4 regions of the Staphylococcus sp. SA22 genome follow, and region 2 is predicted to be linked to each of the others. Evidence: riboswitches for the same ligand, from Rfam matches in the RefSeq annotation. Region 2 holds a riboswitch; each other region holds the start of a gene.
What was found. A riboswitch is a leader RNA that binds a small molecule or an ion and turns the genes downstream of it on or off. The one in region 2 is predicted to bind S-adenosylmethionine.

Region 1: it holds a riboswitch for S-adenosylmethionine, as region 2 does, so the genes downstream of both, metK (methionine adenosyltransferase) here and ACXQH5_RS07460 (Na+/H+ antiporter NhaC family protein) in region 2, are expected to answer to the same signal.
Region 3: it holds a riboswitch for S-adenosylmethionine, as region 2 does, so the genes downstream of both, ACXQH5_RS02670 (methionine ABC transporter ATP-binding protein) here and ACXQH5_RS07460 (Na+/H+ antiporter NhaC family protein) in region 2, are expected to answer to the same signal.
Region 4: it holds a riboswitch for S-adenosylmethionine, as region 2 does, so the genes downstream of both, metX (homoserine O-acetyltransferase MetX) here and ACXQH5_RS07460 (Na+/H+ antiporter NhaC family protein) in region 2, are expected to answer to the same signal.

The regions. Positions count from the first base shown of each region.
Region 1 is NZ_JBSZQY010000010.1:23,975-28,987, reverse strand. It holds gene ACXQH5_RS09560 (aldo/keto reductase) at 1-351, opposite strand, end outside; gene ACXQH5_RS09555 (nuclease-related domain-containing protein) at 563-1,471, opposite strand; gene metK (methionine adenosyltransferase) at 1,596-2,789, opposite strand; SAM riboswitch class I at 2,895-3,006, opposite strand; gene pckA (phosphoenolpyruvate carboxykinase (ATP)) at 3,161-4,753, shown strand.
Region 2 is NZ_JBSZQY010000006.1:125,804-130,816, forward strand. It holds gene ACXQH5_RS07450 (MurR/RpiR family transcriptional regulator) at 261-1,025, shown strand; gene ACXQH5_RS07455 (SRPBCC family protein) at 1,083-1,589, opposite strand; gene ACXQH5_RS07460 (Na+/H+ antiporter NhaC family protein) at 1,756-3,069, opposite strand; SAM riboswitch class I at 3,146-3,241, opposite strand; gene ACXQH5_RS07465 (hypothetical protein) at 3,294-3,863, opposite strand; gene ACXQH5_RS07470 (SDR family oxidoreductase) at 4,350-5,013, opposite strand, start outside.
Region 3 is NZ_JBSZQY010000002.1:107,705-112,717, reverse strand. It holds gene gcvH (glycine cleavage system protein GcvH) at 1-76, shown strand, start outside; gene ACXQH5_RS02685 (YwqG family protein) at 255-1,133, shown strand; gene ACXQH5_RS02680 (toprim domain-containing protein) at 1,956-2,342, shown strand; gene ACXQH5_RS02675 (thioredoxin family protein) at 2,335-2,631, shown strand; SAM riboswitch class I at 2,689-2,792, shown strand; gene ACXQH5_RS02670 (methionine ABC transporter ATP-binding protein) at 2,881-3,906, shown strand; gene ACXQH5_RS02665 (methionine ABC transporter permease) at 3,899-4,594, shown strand; gene ACXQH5_RS02660 (MetQ/NlpA family ABC transporter substrate-binding protein) at 4,612-5,013, shown strand, end outside.
Region 4 is NZ_JBSZQY010000011.1:9,841-14,853, reverse strand. It holds gene ACXQH5_RS09940 (YybS family protein) at 1-760, opposite strand, end outside; gene metX (homoserine O-acetyltransferase MetX) at 1,053-2,021, opposite strand; SAM riboswitch class I at 2,081-2,179, opposite strand; gene ACXQH5_RS09930 (AzlD domain-containing protein) at 2,384-2,713, opposite strand; gene ACXQH5_RS09925 (AzlC family ABC transporter permease) at 2,710-3,405, opposite strand; gene serS (serine--tRNA ligase) at 4,052-5,013, opposite strand, start outside.

The DNA of each region.
Region 1 (5,013 bases), on a different contig from region 2:
TTCGTTCGTACCTGGCCAATGAACTAGATATAAATCTAAGTATTTTAAACCTAATCTAGATAAACTAGCTTCGTAGGCAGCTGCTACATTTTCACGACCAAAATCCTCAAAATATAATTTTGAAGTAATAAATAAGTCTTCTCTAGCAATACCAGTTGATTCCAATCCGGCACGAATGCCAGCACCTACTTGTTCTTCATTCCCATAAACTTTTGCGGTATCAATACTACGATATCCTTGTTCAATGGCATACTTAACACTTTCCATGCAATTTTCATCATTTTCCACACGAAATGTCCCTAAACCAATTTGTGGCATCGTGTTTCCATTATAAAATGTTTTAACCTCCATAAATATCGCCTCACCTTTTTGATGTATTATACCCTGTTATCATAACAAATCTGAGTTGAATACATGATAAAAAACACTTATAGCAATCAACCACTAAAATTATAGTAATATCTCTCAAATACTAATCAAAATGTAAAAGTAATTCTGTTTAATTTATGACAAACTAAAAAAGCCGAAGTAACAACATATAGTCATCACTTCAGCCTAACATTTAATTGAATGATTCAATTTTATCCATCATTTGTTGTAAGTCTTCCACGTTGTATTGAATACGACCATGGAATACAAATTTGTTAAAGAACTCGTCTAATTGTTCAGCACCGACAAGCACTTTGACAGCACTATTTTGATTATAATTTGAAATCGTTACATCGCCTTCATTTTTAGGATTAAAGTATAAAATTGAAGTCGGTGTATATTTAGCACCTAATTCTTTTTGTAAGTCTTCAGCCAATTGTTTAATCGCCTCAATTTGATCTGAATAATTTACAAATGATAATGAACGTTTGTCATCATTTTGATCCATCACAATAGTTTGCGGTCTAGATTTATCTAAATCCAATGTATCAAATACTTGTTCCATAGGTGGTAAATCTTTAAATTGACCGCCACTTATACCATTATAAACATGACCTTTTAACAATTGAGAATCAATGATATAAAGACCAGTTCTTGTTAATACTAAATGACTAATTCGTTCAATATTATTAAAGCCATCCTTTGGTAAAAAGATATTTGCCATAATGTGCATATCTTCTGGTCGAATTCGTTTTTCTTTAACTAATCTTTCACGAATACCAATTAATCTCATGTCCGTTACATATTCACTATGATTTTTCGAGAACAATTTTAATGCGTCAATCTCACGATCTTTTGTACTAACCATGTGATTATAATCTTCTTGTTGTTTTGTAATTGTCTTTTTATTTTGAATACGCTCTTTCTCTAAAGCTTCTTCATGAGACTTTTTAATGTTTTGTTCTTGTTGTTCATACTTTTCTTCTGTTTGTCGCTTAACTTTTTTCTTACTACCTAAGGCAACTAAGAAAAGGACAAAAAAGATTAATGCAATGACTACTGCAATAATGAGTCCAATGACTACCGGTGAAGATAAATCCATCACAACAACGCTCCTTTTTAATATATGAATAACTTTAATTATAATAGAAAAGCTAAAGATTTTCGATACATATTATCATTTATATACCGAAAATCTTTTATTTAGCTATATTCAATTCATTTTATTATTTTACTGCGTCTTTTAATTCTTCCACTTTGTCTAATTTTTCCCATGGGAATAAGACATCTGTACGTCCAAAATGACCATAAGCAGCAGTTTGTTTGTAAATCGGTTGTTTCAAATCAAGCATTTTAATAATACCTGCAGGTCTTAGGTCAAAGTGTTTTCTAACCGCTTCGACAAGTTGTCCTTCAGAAACTTTACCTGTTCCAAATGTATCAATTGCAATTGACACTGGTTCTGCAACACCAATCGCATATGCCAATTGTACTTCACATTGATCTGCTAAACCTGCTGCAACAATATTTTTAGCCACATAACGTGCAGCGTATGCAGCTGAACGGTCTACTTTTGTAGGGTCCTTACCACTGAAGCATCCGCCACCATGACGTGCATAGCCACCGTACGTATCAACAATGATTTTACGTCCTGTTAATCCTGCATCACCTTGAGGTCCACCGATTACAAAGCGTCCTGTAGGATTGATGTAGAATTTAGTTTGTTCATTAATCAAGTTTTCTGGAACAGTTGGATAAATGACATGAGCTTTGATGTCTTCTTGAATTTGTTCAAGTGTCACATCCTCAGCATGTTGTGTTGATACGACAATCGTATCAATACGTACAGGGTTATCATTTTCATCATATTCAACAGTGACCTGAACTTTACCGTCTGGTCGTAAATAATTTAACGTACCATCTTTACGCACATCAGATAAACGTTTTGCCAATTGATGTGATAAATAAATTGCTAGAGGCATGTACGTTTCTGTTTCATTCGTTGCGTAACCAAACATTAAACCTTGGTCACCTGCACCTGTTGCTTCAATTTCTTCTTCGCTATCTTTATCACGATACTCTAATGCTTTATCCACGCCTTGTGCAATGTCAGGTGATTGTTCATCAATCGCAGTTAAAATTGCCATTGTTTCATAATCATAACCATATTTTGCTCTTGTGTATCCAATTTCTTTGATTGTTTCTCTAACAACTTTCGGAATATCAACATATGTTGTTGTAGAAATTTCGCCGGCGATCAATGCCATACCTGTTGTAACAGTTGTTTCACAAGCTACACGTGCATTTGGGTCGTCTTTTAAAATAGCATCTAATATTGCATCTGACACTTGGTCAGCGATTTTATCTGGGTGTCCTTCTGTAACAGACTCTGAAGTAAATAATCGTTTGTTATTTAACATAGTTTGCTCCTTTAAATTTATATTACGAAAATTCTCTCTCTGTGAGCTAAATAAAAAAGACCTTCTAACTATTAATATAGAGAGAAGGCCTAATACGTCCATTCGCTCTTATCGTTCAGACCTATTTGTCTGCAAACGGTTTGGCACCTTTCTTTTATAAAAAAAGAGGTTGCTGGGTTTCATTGGGTCCATGTCCCTCCACCACTCAGGATAAGAGAATCCGTTAAAAATAATAGTACCTAATTAATGAATTAATGTCAATTTTTCACAAATAAATTTACAGTAAAATATTGTAGATTAATTATGTTAATGTGTTATACTAATTAAATGTAAAGGCTTACATTTAAATTATCGCTTTGGAGGGATTTAGGATGTCAGTAGACACATACACTGAAACAACTAAAATTGACAAATTACTGAAAAAACCAACGTCACATTTTCAACTTTCGACGACACAACTTTATAATAAAATCTTAGACAATAACGAAGGGGTATTAACAGAACTTGGTGCTGTTAATGCAAGTACTGGAAAATATACTGGTCGTTCGCCTAAAGACAAATTTTTTGTCTCTGAACCTTCATATAGAGATAACATTGATTGGGGAGAAATTAATCAACCTATCGATGAAGAAACTTTCTTGAAGTTATACCATAAAGTACTAGACTATTTAGATAAAAAAGATGAATTATACGTATTTAAAGGCTACGCTGGTAGCGATAAAGATACAATGTTAAAACTTACAGTCATCAATGAATTAGCATGGCATAATTTATTTGCTAAAAATATGTTTATTAGACCTGAATCAAAAGAAGAAGCTACAAAGATTAAACCTAACTTCACTATCGTTTCTGCCCCACATTTTAAAGCAGATCCAGAAGTTGATGGTACTAAATCTGAAACCTTTGTCATTATTTCATTTAAACACAAAGTCATTTTAATCGGCGGTACTGAATACGCTGGTGAAATGAAAAAAGGTATCTTCTCTGTAATGAATTATCTCTTACCGATGCAAGATATTATGAGCATGCATTGCTCAGCAAACGTTGGTGAAAAAGGCGATGTTGCATTATTCTTTGGTCTATCTGGCACAGGTAAAACAACCTTATCGGCTGACCCACACCGTAAACTAATCGGTGATGATGAACACGGCTGGAATAAAAACGGGGTCTTTAATATCGAAGGTGGCTGCTATGCAAAAGCAATTAATCTTTCCAAAGAAAAAGAACCACAGATTTTTGACGCAATCAAATATGGTGCAATCCTAGAAAACACGGTTGTTTCAGAAGATGGTTCAGTGGACTTTGAAGATAATCGTTATACAGAAAATACACGTGCGGCTTATCCAATTAATCACATTGACAATATTGTAGTACCATCAAAAGCAGCACATCCAAATACAATTATTTTCTTAACTGCGGATGCATTTGGTGTTATTCCACCGATTTCAAAGTTAAATAAAGACCAAGCAATGTATCATTTCTTGAGTGGTTTCACTTCTAAATTAGCTGGTACAGAGCGTGGTGTGACAGAACCTGAACCATCATTCTCAACATGTTTCGGCGCACCGTTCTTCCCGTTACACCCTACTGTTTACGCTGATTTATTAGGTGAACTTATCGATTTACATGATGTTGATGTTTATCTTGTTAATACTGGATGGACTGGCGGAAAATATGGTGTAGGACGTAGAATCAGCTTACATTACACACGTCAAATGGTAAACCAAGCGATTTCTGGTAAATTGAAAAATGCAGAATATACAAAAGATAGTACATTTGGTTTAAGCATTCCTGTAGAAATTGAAGATGTACCGAAAACAATTTTAAATCCAATTAATGCTTGGAGCGACAAAGAGAAATATAAAGCACAAGCAGAAGATTTAATTCAACGTTTTGAAAAGAACTTCGAAAAATTTGGTGAAAAAGTTGAACATATTGCTGAAAAAGGTAGCTTCAACAAATAAATTTGCATACTAATTAAAGAGCCAACCGCTGTTATATTTTAACAATGGTTGGCTCCTCTTATTTTATATGGTAAGAGTTTATAGGCAATTTTATTACAACAAAGCACATTTAAGGTGACCTTCGTGCCAAACTCGCATCACTCATTCAATGGAAGCAGCACGTCTTCACATAAAGTACCGATTCCTAACGCTATGCATGTTGCCCCACTTTGCATTAAATACCGATTCCTCATTCAACGTATATCACACATCTTCAAAGA
Region 2 (5,013 bases):
ACTATTTAAATATAATATATAGTAAACGCTTACACACCTACAACGACATTGACGTATTTTGAAAGTATTTTGTATAATCAGATTATCTTTTCATATAGTGAAAATTTTTTCACGACCCTATGTATGACATCGTTGAATTGGTAATACATTCGTTTTAAACGCATAATCAAACCTATATCAATACACAAATATATATAATGACATACAAGGTTTTAATGTAATAACGATCTATCACACATTTATTTTTAAGGAGGTTGAATATGTTTTTAGATGAACACATTAATCGAAACTTTGATAAACTTAATGACAATGATTTACATATCGCTCACTTTATCAATACACATATAGATGAATGTAAAAATATGAAAATACAAGATTTAGCGCAATTCACACATGCCTCGAATGCAACCATTCACAGATTTACACGCAAATTAGGTTTTGACGGTTATAGTGATTTTAAATCGTACCTTAAATTTGAAAGTAATAAGACACACCAATTACCATCTAACTCTATCGATAGTTTCAAACAAGAAATCGATAGTACATTCAGTTATTTAGAACGCGTTGATTACCAGCTTCTTACTGAAAAAATGCATACAGCTTCAACAATATATTTGTATGGTACAGGGCGTGCACAGTTAAACGTTGCTTCAGAGGCACAGCGTATATTGTTAACGTTACATAATCATGTCATTGTACTTCATGATGAACATGAACTTAAAATGATTTTGAACAAGAGTGAACCTAATGATTTATTCTTTATTATTTCATTATCAGGTGAAACACATGAATTATTAGAAGTAACAAACTTGCTTCAACTTAGACAAAAATACTTTATTTCTGTTACTACAATGAAAGATAATACCCTTGCTCAAAAAGCAAATTACAACGTCTATGTATCCAGTAACACATTCTACTTAACTAATGGTACAGACTATTCTAGCTTCATCAGTTATCATATATTCTTTGAAACACTTGTAAGAAAATATAATGAGTATTTACTACATAATGATATTTCAAATTAGAAAAAAGGAAGTTATGATTTAATGGCCTTGAGCCTATCATAACTTCCTTTTATCATTTTATTGTTGTGTTGATGTTTCGATAACGTGGTACATCTTATCAAACATCAATTCGAAACCATGCACCATGGCATCATGATATTCTTTTTTCTTTTGCTTGTATTCTAAATTAGTAAATCGTCTTTCTTTTTCAACTAATGAACGATAATAAAATAGCATTTGGGTGCCACCTGTTTCACGTTCAAAAAATTCTACCTCAATGACATCTTGTGTTTCACTTAGTCCAGGCATACCGATAGTCATCTTAACGTATTCATCCATAACTAAAGATTCATAAATACCTTCAATCACATTTACTTTGCCATTACGTTGTTGATCTACAATACGATATTTACCGCCTTCTTTAACATCCGCTTCAATCTCTTTATTCGTTCTGGCTGATGTCATAAACCATTGTTTCAACAAATCTTTCTTTGTCCAAGCTTCGTATACTAACTCTGGAGAAAATTTATAAAGCTTTTCAATTTCAACTTCGACATGTTCATTCTCTACATTAAATTTTGCCACTGTTGTCCACCCACTTTCGCTCTTACTTTTATTTTAACGTATTTTTGCTCAGTTCCAAACATAGATGATCATCATTTTTAAAAGATTAGCGTTATACGGTGAGTACAACATGATCTGTTAATATAACAAGCCACCTTACTTGGCTACATCGATATATTGTTAAGCATTAATGTTTCATTTCTTGACTAGTGTTCTTTTTTAGCTTTGGAAAATTAAATAAAATCGCAATAAGTCCGCATACACCTAATAATATAGGATAAATGCTGTATGGGAATAACATTAACGGTGAAATACCAGCTACACCAGCCGCTGAAATGACTTGCGGGCTATATGGTAATAAACCTTGGAAGCAGCCTCCAAATATATCAAGAATACTTGCTGATTTCCTTGAATCTACATCATATTCATCTGCAATATTTTTAGCTAAAGGACCTGACATAATAATAGAGATGGTGTTGTTTGCCGTGGCAATATCTGCGACACTTACCAAACTCGCAATTCCTAATTCTGCGCCACGCTTTGATTTCACTTTAGAGCGAACAAATTGCAACAACCATTCAATACCACCATTGTGTTGAATAATACCGACTAAACCACCAATTAGCAACGCAATCATAGCAATATCTTCCATGCTTATAATACCTTTGGACACTGCATCTAGTAGCCCCATCCAACCGAATGAACCATCTATGAGACCAATGATTCCGGCTAATAATGTTCCGCCAATCAATACGATAATGACATTTACACCTAATAATGCCAATACTAATACTAATATATACGGTACAACTTTAATTAGATTATAATCATAGTTTTTAGCATGATTTAAAGAAATGCCATTCGTTAAGAAATACAGAATAATAATCGTTAAAATAGCACCTGGCAATACAATTTTAAAGTTTACTCTGAATTTATCTTTCATTTTCGTATGTTGTGTTCTAACCGCAGCAATTGTTGTATCTGAAATCATTGATAGATTATCGCCGAACATTGCACCTCCAACAACTGTAGCCATTGCTAGTGCAGTTGGTACATCTGTCGCTTGTGCAAATCCGTAACCAACAGGTGCTATTGCAGCAACAGTCCCTACTGACGTTCCCATAGATATAGAAACAAACATACAGATCACAAACAATCCTACAATAATTAAATTTTCAGGGATTAATGATATGCCTAAATTAACTGTCGACTTTACGCCACCCATTTTTTCAGCTGTATTTGAAAATGCACCTGCTAAAATAAAAATCAACATCATTAAAATAATGTTTGAATGGCCTGCACCTTTCGTGAAGACCTCAACTTTTTTAGCAAATGATTCTTTTCGATTCATTAATAACGCCACAATTACCGTTATCATAATTGCAACATTTAATGGCATTGAAGTAAAATCACCTGTGATAATACCTACGCCTAAAAACAACGCCACAAATAATAACAAGGGGAATAATGCCCAAGCATTGCTCTTTTTATGTACTTCCATCCTTTTTACCTGCTTTCCAATTAAAAATACCTCTTTCTCACAAACGATGAAGAAAGAGGTTTCCATGTGCTTTACCTGCTTATCTTCAAACCATTACGGTTACTGGAATTGGCACATTCGAGATGTTGCCGAGGCTTCATAGGGCCAGTCCCTCCACCTCTCTAGATAAGTGATGCTTATTTACGTTTACGTTACAAGATAATCCTTAGTACGTCAATCATAAATTAATCAGGAGTCGTATAATATTTTTCATAAACAATCATTGCTACTGTAATAATAATCAAAACAATAATGCTAATAACAAGTAAAAGCCACCATTTAAGCATTAATGCAATAAAAATGAACACGATAGACACACTTACTAATATTAATGATATGACTTTAAATTGCTGTGCGCTTTGTTCAGAAATAACTTTTAGCTGTTTGTTTGATGGACGCGTATTTCTTATACTGATTCCCAGTATATTTTCTAATATTTGAACCAATACGATACTTATTGCAAATATAATAATTGGTAAAACATCATAGGTCCCTATAGTTAATGTATAAATTACAAATCCAATGTAAAGTAACCCTGAGACAAAGGCTAAAAAGTATGCGACGTATTTGTTAAACTTAATGATATTCTTTTTAACGTTTTGATGTGTAAGCCATACATTCGAAACAATCGCAACCACTACAAACAGTGTGAATAATATATATAATGGCAACTTTTGTTCAGGAAAAACAGTCACTATTCCAAAAGCTAATGCTAAAATCAAAATTAAGATAGCTCTAGATACTATTAATGCCATAATAACAACCCCTTTGTTTAATATCGAGTTTGCAAATTTACGTTTATCAGCATTTCTATGATCAGTACTTCTACGGGCAGCATTTCTATGTAATTTACATCATCTTAACATATAAATACTTCGCTATATAATTGAAAACATATCCTATTATTCTTTGTCCATTCTGACGTCTAATATCTAACCTTAGGCATTTCACTTGTTAATGAATTTAACTTTCTTCCACTAACCGTCCCTAAACCCAATCCCGCAACAGTTTTTAACTTTTTCGTTGTTGTCCTGACATCTTCATTAAGAAAGTTTATTCTGCTTAAAACTTATAATCCACACCCTGAGCAAACGCTCCTTATGACAAAGTATTAAAATAAGCCGATAAAGATACACACCTTTACCGACTATTTAAAATACACTTCACTAATTCATTTTAATTTACTTGATTGAAGTGGCTAAATTAATATTATGTTGTTCAATTAAAAGCTTCATACAAACCTAATCTATTTGCACTCCACCGCTAACACCGAACACTTGTCCAGTTGTATAACTTGATTCTTCTGACGCTAATAGCACATAAGTTCCACATAACTCAACAGGTTGACCTGCACGACCTAAAGGTGTTTTTTGACCAAATGTTGGGATTTTACTTTGAGGTTGTCCACCAGAAATTTGTAATGGTGACCAGAATGGACCAGGCGCTACACAGTTCACTCTAATTCCTTTTGGTCCTAATTCTTCTGAAAAACTTTTAGTTAATGAAATAATTGCTGCTTTTGAAGCGGCATAATCATGAAGAATAGGACTAGGATTATAACCTTGTACAGATGATGTCGTCGTAATTGACGCACCCGGTTTTAAATATTCCAAAGCTTTTTGAACTGTCCAAAATAGCGGATAGACATTCGTTTCAAATGTTTCTGTAAATGCCTCAGTTGTAAATCCATGAATATCATCATGATACTGTTGATGTCCAGCAACTAAAGTAACATTATCTAAGCCACCTAATTGTTGATATGCTTGTTCAACAAGGTCATAGTTGAACTGCTCATCTCTTATATCACCAGGAATTAACACTGCCTTTTGACCACTTTCTTCAATCACTTGGCGTACTTCTTGTGCATCTTGTTCTTCACTCGGAAGATAGTTAATCGCTACATCT
Region 3 (5,013 bases), on a different contig from region 2:
AGTAGAAATTAGTGATGAAAGTCAGCTTGAAGCTTTATTAACAGCTGAAAAATATTCAGAAATGATTGGTGAATAATCACCGTGTAACTCCTTAATCTAAGATTGAGGAGTTTATTTTTAGTCTGAGTAAGTAAATAATATGAAAGAAAATTTATTAGGTACTATTATTTGGAGTATTGCTACATTTTGTTATTCAAGAATGATGAAAATAATGAATTTAGCTATTTTAAAAATAAAAATTGGGGGAAGTTAATATGCTAAACATTCAAGACGTTAGTCATCTTTCTAAAAAGGAGCAAAAAGCATATAACCGTTTCGTAGAATCTGTAGAAAACGGTAATTTACCAATACTGCCATGTATTGAAATGGATCTAAAAGAGATGCAAGAAGAAACATTAAACCAGAGTAAGATTGGCGGAATGCCATTTTTAAAATCTTTTAAAGATATACCATTAGATGAAAATAATGTACCAATGGTATTGCTAGCACAGATTAATTTGGATGATCTTCCAGAACAACAAGAATTATTTCCTGTAAATGAAGGGATATTGCAGTTTTGGATTAGTTCAGAAGATCAAATGTATGGTATGTCTGAAAATTTAAAGGGAAACAATATAAACTCAAGGCTTGTTTATATAAAAGAGCCAATTACAGATTTATCACTTGAAAATATTCAAATGCATTTGAAGTCATTAGATACTGATAATGAGGATATCCCGTTCAGTGGAGCATTTTCTATAGAATTTAGATTGTCGAAACAAACTATTACATGTACTGATTATAAGTACGATGAGGACGTGCTTGCATTGTGGAATAAAGTCAATCCATCCTTCGCGCTAAAATCGATGTTTGGTGGATATGATGAATTAATGGAACCTGTGTGTAACACATTTACTGCTAAGGAGCCATTTAATCAACTTGGTGGTTATCCATATTTTGACCAAATAGATCCAAGAACGAACGATCAAGAACTGAAAATGTATGATAGAGTCTTACTGCAAATTGATTCTACAAGAGATGGTAATTCTTCGATTATATGGGGTGATTTGGGTATTGCCAATATCTTAGTAAAATCTACTGACCTTGAGGCTATGAAGTTTGATGATTACATGTATTCATGGGATTGCAGCTAAGAGAATCATAAAAATATATTACTTTAATAAGTGTAGTAACTATAGATCAATCTAGGGAGTGGGACAGAAATGATAAGGGAGTAGGACAGAAATGATATTTTCTCAAAATTTATTTCGTCGTCCTACCCCAACTTGCATTGTCTGTAGAAATTGGGAATCCAATTTCTCTTTGTTGGGGCCCTCACCCCAACTCGCATTGCCTGTAGAATTTCTTTTCGAAATTCTCTATGTTGGGGCCCCTGACTATAATTGAAAAAAGCTTGTTACAAGCGCATTTTCGTTCAGTCAACTACTGCCAATATAACTTTGTAGAGCATTGAACATTGATTTATGTCTCAAGTTCTTTTTCATAAGCCACAGCTAATGTGTACTTAAAAATAGGTATACATGAGTAAAACTCATGCATAAGAAATACTAATTTCTAAAGAAAAAGTATTTCTTTATGTTGGGGTCCCGCCCCAACTCGCATTGCCTGTAGAATTTCTTTTCGAAATTCTCTATGTTGGGGCCCCGCCAACTTGCATTGTCTGTAGAATTTCTTTTCGAAATTCTCCATGTTGGGGCCCCACTATAATTGAAAAATGCTTGTTATAGGTGTATTTTCTTTTGGTTAACTATTGGTAATATAACATTGTAGATTTTAGGATGTTGATTTATGGTTTAGCCTTTGTCTGTTTATGTAAAATATCCCAGCTAGTCAAACATTGATTTTGTAATTATTATATTAAGCTAGTTTAAATTTTTGTGATTTATGTTTTATTCATACCAATTTTGTGAAATGATACAGTGACAGATGTTTATTGATTTTAAAGGGTGATGATGATGGCTATTGTAAATAAAGTGATAATTGTTGAAGGAAAATCTGATAAAAAAAGGGTGCAACAGGTTATTGCAGAACCAGTCAATATTATTTGTACTCATGGAACAATGAGTATAGATAAGCTTGATGATATGATAGAATCACTATATGATAAACAAGTTTTTGTATTAGCCGATTCTGATGACGAAGGAGATCGAATTAGAAATTGGTTTAAACGTTATTTGAGTGAAAGCGAACATATATTTATTGATAAAACTTACTGTCAAGTTGCGAATTGCCCCAAACAATATTTGGCACATGTACTTTCAAAACATGGCTTTACTTGTAAGAAAGAAACACCTTTCTTACCGAATATAAATAATGAAAGGTTAGTTTTAGTAAATGAATAATTCATTAGACATCAAAGATGTAACTACATTTTATGAGGAAGACAAACATTTAATCTTTGGTTATACACCAACTTGTGGTACTTGTAAGGTTTCAGAAAGAATGTTAGACATTGCTAATGAAATATTGCAGTTGCCATTATTGAAAATAGATTTAAACTTTTATCCTCAGTTTTGTAAAGATATGCAAATCATGTCTACGCCGATTTTATTGTTGATGAATAAAGATAAAGAAGTAAAACGAATTTATGCATTTAAATCGGTGACTGATTTGTTAGAAAATTTAAAATAGTTATTGACGAAATTTTACTTAGGTGTTAGGATTAATACAAATTAAATGATGCGTAAACTCTTATCGAGAGTGGTGGAGGGATGTGCCCTACGAAGCCCGGCAACCGTCTTATATAGAAATGGTGCCAATTCACATAAAGTTTTAACTTTTGAAGATGAGAGAAACAATACTACTATTGCTTTCTCAATTTTTCTATCGATATTGAGAAAGCATTTTTTATTTTATTAAGCAACACAGGGAGGAATCAACGTGATTGAATTAAAAGAAGTTGTTAAAGAATATCGGACTAAAAATAAAGAAGTCCTTGCTGTAGATCACGTTAATTTATCGATTCGAGCAGGATCGATTTATGGCGTCATTGGTTTTTCTGGAGCAGGAAAAAGTACTTTGATTCGAATGTTTAATCATTTAGAAGCGCCTACATCAGGTGAAGTTATTATAGATGGAGACCATATAGGCCAATTGTCCAAAAATGGATTAAGAGCAAAAAGACAAAAAGTAAGTATGATCTTCCAACATTTTAATTTGTTATGGTCAAGGACTGTGTTAAAAAATATTATGTTTCCGCTTGAAATTGCAGGTGTCCCTAGAAGGAGAGCAAAGCAAAAAGCATTAGAACTTGTCGAACTCGTCGGTTTAAAAGGTAGAGAAAAGGCTTATCCATCAGAGTTATCAGGCGGACAAAAGCAACGTGTTGGGATTGCACGAGCGTTAGCTAATGATCCAACGGTCTTGCTTTGTGATGAGGCAACAAGTGCACTTGATCCGCAAACAACAGATGAAATTTTAGATCTACTACTAAAAATTAGAGAACAACAAAATTTAACAATTGTACTAATTACGCATGAAATGCATGTCATTCGTCGTATTTGTGATGAAGTTGCAGTTATGGAAAGTGGTAAAGTGATAGAACATGGACCGGTAACACAGGTTTTTGAAAATCCGCAACACACTGTGACAAAACGATTTGTGAAAGAAGATTTAAATGATGATTTCGAAACATCTTTAACAGAATTAGAGCCATTAGAAAAAGATGCTTATATCGTTAGATTAGTTTTCGCTGGTTCAACAACAACCGAGCCTATTGTATCGAGTCTATCAACTGCCTATGATATTAAAATTAATATTTTAGAAGCAAATATTAAAAATACAAAAAATGGAACAGTCGGCTTTTTAGTTCTGCATATTCCATATATTTCAAGTGTAGATTTCGGAAAATTCGAAAAAGAGTTAATTGAGCGACAAGTTAAAATGGAGGTGTTAAGACATGGGTAAATCATTTAGTGAAATTATAAATGAAATGATTACAATGCCTAATATTCAGTGGCCAGAAGTTTGGACTGCAATAGTCGAAACACTATACATGACAGTTGTCTCAACTATATTTGCATTTATACTCGGTCTTATTTTAGGTGTGTTATTATTCTTGTCTGCTAAAGGTAAGTCTATCGGTGCAAGGTTATTTTATTCTATCGTTTCTTTTATTGTTAACTTATTTAGAGCGATACCATTTATTATTTTAATTTTATTATTAATTCCATTTACAAGTTTGATACTTGGAACGATAAGTGGTCCGACAGGTGCGTTACCAGCCTTGATCATTGGCGCAGCGCCGTTTTATGCAAGGCTCGTAGAAATTGCTTTTAAAGAAATTGATAAAGGTGTCATCGAAGCGGCCTGGTCAATGGGTGCTAATACTTGGACAGTAATTCGTAAAGTCCTCTTACCTGAAGCCATGCCAGCGCTAGTGTCTGGCATTACAGTTACAGCAATCGCTTTAGTTGGTTCAACGGCAGTTGCAGGTGTAATTGGTGCCGGTGGTTTAGGAAATTTAGCATACTTAACAGGTTTCACTCGAAATCAAAATGATGTCATTTTAGTATCAACAGTTTTTATTTTAATTATTGTATTTATAATCCAATTCATTGGGGATTGGCTTACAAATAAACTTGATAAACGATAAATTGGGGGTTTCATTTTATGAAAAAATTATTTGGTCTTATTTTAGTATTAACATTTGCAGTTGTATTAGCAGCTTGCGGTAATGGAAGCAAAAGTGGCAGTGACGACAAGAAAATAACAGTAGGTGCTTCACCAGCACCACATGCTGAAATTTTAGAAAAAGCAAAACCATTATTAGAGAAAAAAGGTTATGAACTAGATATTAAAACAATTAACGATTACACTACGCCTAATAAATTACTAGACAAAGGTGAAATTGACGCAAACTATTTCCAACATACACCATATTTAAACACAGAGAAAAAGGATAAAGGTTACAAAATCGTAAGTGCCGGTGATGTTCACTTAGAACCTATGGCTGTATACTCTAAAAAGTATAAAAGTTTAAAAGAATTACCAAAAGGTGCAACAGTCTATGTG
Region 4 (5,013 bases), on a different contig from region 2:
GAATATACATCACTAATGATAACACAAGTTGGAAGTTTAAAAGAATGCTCTGGAACACACTCGGTTGACCTGTAAATAATAAACATATGATAACAATAATGTATATCCATAACAAAATACCGCTCATTTGCCACGCGAAAAGTGGCTTAAATACAGGTGTAGCGATTTTAAATTTTCGTAAAATCGGAAATGTAACGATTAAGTTAATTAAGACGATTAAAAATGTAATGATAATGATGAAACCTGGTAATTGAACGGTCGCTTGTCTAAACCCTTCTTCTAATATTTGGGTCATATTCGCATCGGCACCGCTCATCGTAATCGCTTCATGTAATGTTTGCTTGAAAGGTTTTACTATGCTCGCTGATGGTGGAATTCTTACAAATGTTTGTAGTAACATAAAAGCGATTAATGAAATTAAGCTCATCGCTACTGTTGTTACGTACAATATTCTTTCTTTAGACGTTTTTTCTTTAAGCAATTGACCAATAATTAAACTTGCAATTAAGACTAATATGATAGCACTTAAAACGAAAGTATTACCTAAAACAGTTGTTATAATTACTGTAATAAGTGCACTAATCCCGAAAGATTGTATTGATTTATTCCATAAAACGATACCTGGTATGGTTGCAAATAATGCAAATATTAGTCCTAAACCAGGCACTAGATATAAAGCTAAAGCGACAAATACCAACGCAATCGTTGCAATTATTGTTGCTTTAGGTTGTATTTTTGAAAACACATAAGCCACTCCCATATTTTTAACTATAGCTATTATTTTAACCTCTTTAATGGAAATTAACAATTTATAGATTGTATGCTTCTATTTCATTTAATTGAATAATAACTTTCATGTTTTATAAGTAATTAACATACTCATTTGAATCGCTTTTGTGTGCTTTCATTTTCAACATGATTATTTAATCCCACTACATAGCAATCAAGCTTGATTTAGATTTACAATTCATTTCCACTTTCATGTACTCTAGATGTTTTTGAATATGATAACTGTGATTTAGTGGCTTCATTCTTTGAAAATATATACATTATTACTTGCGCTTAAAATGCTTTAAATTCAAAAAATGATATAAGTTAGGTGCCCATGTATTAAAGTTTAATAAGAATCCGTCATGACCAACGTTATCAGGTACAAAGAAATGACGATGATATTTAAAACGTTCACCTAAAGTACGAACTTGATCGTCCGGATATAGCAAATCATCTATGAATCCCATCGTTAAGACTTTCGTTTCTAAATTTTTAAAAACATGCGTTACATCTGTGCGACCTCGGTCAATGTTGTGACTATCCAATACATCTAGCAGTGTCAGATAACAATTCAAATCAAAATGTTCTTTAAATTTATTACCTTGATGTTGTTGGTATGCGACTACTTCATCCGGCGTGAAACGTTCATCATAACTTTTTGATGATCGATATGTCAAAAAACCTAATTGGCGTGCAATACTTAGTCCTTCCTTACCACCAAGATGAATGGCCTGACGCGCAATTTCATTGAAAGCTCTACTATAAGATGATGTTCGGCTTGTTGCAGCAAGGATAATGGCTTTATCTACTTCAAACTGTTGATTGTAAAGTAGTTCCATTGCTTGCATACCTCCAAGACTTCCCCCTATTAAAATATTAATTTTGTCATAACCAAGCGCTTGTATACCTCGTTCATTCGCTCTAACAATATCTCTTAATGTTAATTTTTTAGGAAAATGAGGGTCGTTTAAAGGTGAACTTGAACCGAAAGGACTACCAATAACATCAAATGTTAAAAATTGATAATCGTGAATGGGAATATATCCCCCATCAATAATTTCTCGCCACCACCCCGGATAATCATCTGTTCCATATGTTAAATGATTGCCAGTTAATGCATGACAAACTACAACTAATGGTTGTCCATGATAACCGACATACTCATATCTCAAACGCAAGTTATCTATGACTTCCCCAGATTCTGTAATAAATTTCCCTAGATTTAAAGTATCTACTGTGTAATTTGTCATTGTTCTTTCCTCCTTAAACAAAAAAACTTCTCACCCTATTGAAAAGTAAGAAGTCTTTATACTTATCATTCGAGTAACTCGTTGGTTTTAGCACCGTGCTATAAAGTCGGTTGCTGAAGTATCACAGGGCCAAGTCCCTCAACTTCTCACAATAAGAAATATGAAATTGTTATGTGTTAGTTGAGATTCAGTGATGAATTACTTTTATCATTTAAAATGTTGTTATCATTGTCATGCGTTAGCCAAATCGCTTACGTATACACGATTCCCAATCTTAACATAGACGATTTGTATATCAGAATTTTCTGATTACTAACAGTTTACCTAAGTTTAAATATCTGTTCAATGATTTTCAGTTATTTTTAAAAGAAAAATCGTAATGCTGCCATGATAACAATCCCACTAATAATTGTAATAGTTAAACTACGCGTGATTAAAGATAAAATAACCGTCGGAATGAGCGCGATAATGTAAGGGATGTTTAATGTATACCCCTCACCATGAGGCGTCTGCTGAATAATGCTGTCAATGACAAGTGCCGTAAATAGTGTGATCGGAATAAATGATAGCCATCGAACCACGACATCAGGCAATTGCACTTTTGAAATCATGATAAAAGGTATAATTCGAATTAATAGCGTTACGATACCACACAATAAAATAAGTATTAACATGTTCATATGAGTTATCATCGTTCCATCATCACTCCTAACGCTGCTGAAATTGTGGCTGCAATTAATATTGCTAGATATGAAGGCATAAACATACTTAGCGATAACATCATTACTATGACGGCAATAATGAGTACTATGTAAATTCTTAATCGCGATTTAGTAATTGATTCAAATTGCGCAATGGCCAAAAAGATAAACATAGCTGTGATAGCAAAGTCTAATCCTAACATTTGCGGATTTGAGATATATTCGCCAAATAAAGCCCCAGCTACACATGAAATTGCCCAAAATAAATATGCTGTAATATTAAGACCATGCATCCAGCGATCATTGATAGCTTCTCCTTTTAAATAAGGTGTAATGGCGACACCAAACGTTTCGTCAGTTACTAATGAACCTAATCCAACACGGTTCCAAAACCCATATGTCTTGAAGTTTGGTGCAAGCGACATACTTAAAAGGAACATTCTTGAATTTACGATAAATACAGTTAGTACAATCGCTGATATCGGTGTACCTGCTATAAACAATGCGCACATAATAAATTGCGCAGCACCGGCATATATAACAAGACATAACAAGATAATTTCTAAAATACTAAAGTTTTGAGACGAAGCCACAATACCAAATGAAATACCAACACCGGCATAACCTAATAATGTAGGGATACACTCTTGCACGCCTTGTCTAAAACTTAAATGTGTTGTCATCTCAACTACCTCCTTTGCCACTTTATATTTATATAATTACGAAAAAATAATATACCTAGTCTAATACAGTTCTATACCCTAAGCAACAACATTAGACATCGGTTTGTCTGAGGTTATACATACCGATGTCTTGAAATACTTCCGTCTCAACTTTTTAGTTTTGAGAATTTTCAATTTTTTATTTAAGACTACCTCTATATTTTCTACGGATTTGTAGTTGTTTTTAAGTACTAATTTTATAATTTTTTATATCTAATGATGAGTCTGGGATATTGATTCATGTCCCGATCCCTTATAATCATCATCCCCCCTACCCTACTGCATCGATATTACTCATACTACATCAACGAAATCAGTTATTTATCGCTTAATTTCCTATAATATTTTTGCTCAATTTTGTTACGCTTTAGATTGTTTTAGTTCATCATAATTATCCCGTATTGTTGCTATAATGAAATGCGTTCACCCCATTGAACCACAAACTTAATTTATTGTTGTTATGTGTATTGGCTCACTATTATACTTTTACAGCACAAAAAAAGTGGCGACAGCTTCGTCACCACTTTTTAAAATATTATTTAAAGTATCTTGCCCTTGCTTTAAGTATACGTAGATATATACTTTTTAAAGCTTGTAGCTAAAGCCTTTATTTAACTGGTTTTGAAATTTGTGTTTTACCACCCATAAATGGTACTAATGCTTCTGGAATTGTTACTGTTCCATCTTCATTTTGGTAATTTTCAACAATAGCAGCAAATGTACGTCCAACTGCTAAACCACTACCATTTAATGTATGTGCTAATTCTGGTTTAGCTGCTTTGTCACGCTTGAAGCGGATGTTAGCACGACGCGCTTGGAAATCCGTACAGTTTGAGCATGAACTAATTTCTTTATAATCATTGTAGCTTGGTAACCAAACTTCTAAATCATATGTTTTGCTTGCACTAAATCCAATATCACCTGTACATAAAATAACACGACGGTATGGTAAACCTAACTCTTCTAGAATTGCTTCTGCGTTTGTTGTCATTTCTTCTAAAGCATTCCATGAATCTTCAGGTTGTTCAAAACGTACCATTTCCACTTTATCGAATTGATGTAAACGAATTAATCCTCTTGTATCTCTACCTGCTGATCCTGCTTCACTACGGAAACATGCAGATTGACCAGTGAATTTTTCAGGAAGTACACCTGGTTGAATAATTTCATTACGATAGAAATTCGTTAATGGTACTTCAGCAGTTGGAATTGTATATAATCCTTCTTTTTCTACTTTAAATAAATCTTCTTCAAATTTAGGTAATTGACCTGTACCATACATTGTATCTGCGTTCACAAGCTGTGGTACCATCATTTCTGTATAACCATGTTGTGTTGTATGTTTTGTAATCATATAGTTCATTAAAGCACGCTCTAATTGCGCACCTTCATTTGTTAAATATACAAAACGCGCACCTGAAACTTTTGCTGCACGATCAAAATCAGCCATTTTCAATTCTTCTACAATATCCCAATGTGCTTTTGGTTCAAATGAAAACTCACGTGGTGTACCCCACTTTTTAACTTCAACGTTATCTTCATCAGATTCACCTTGAGGTACATCATCAC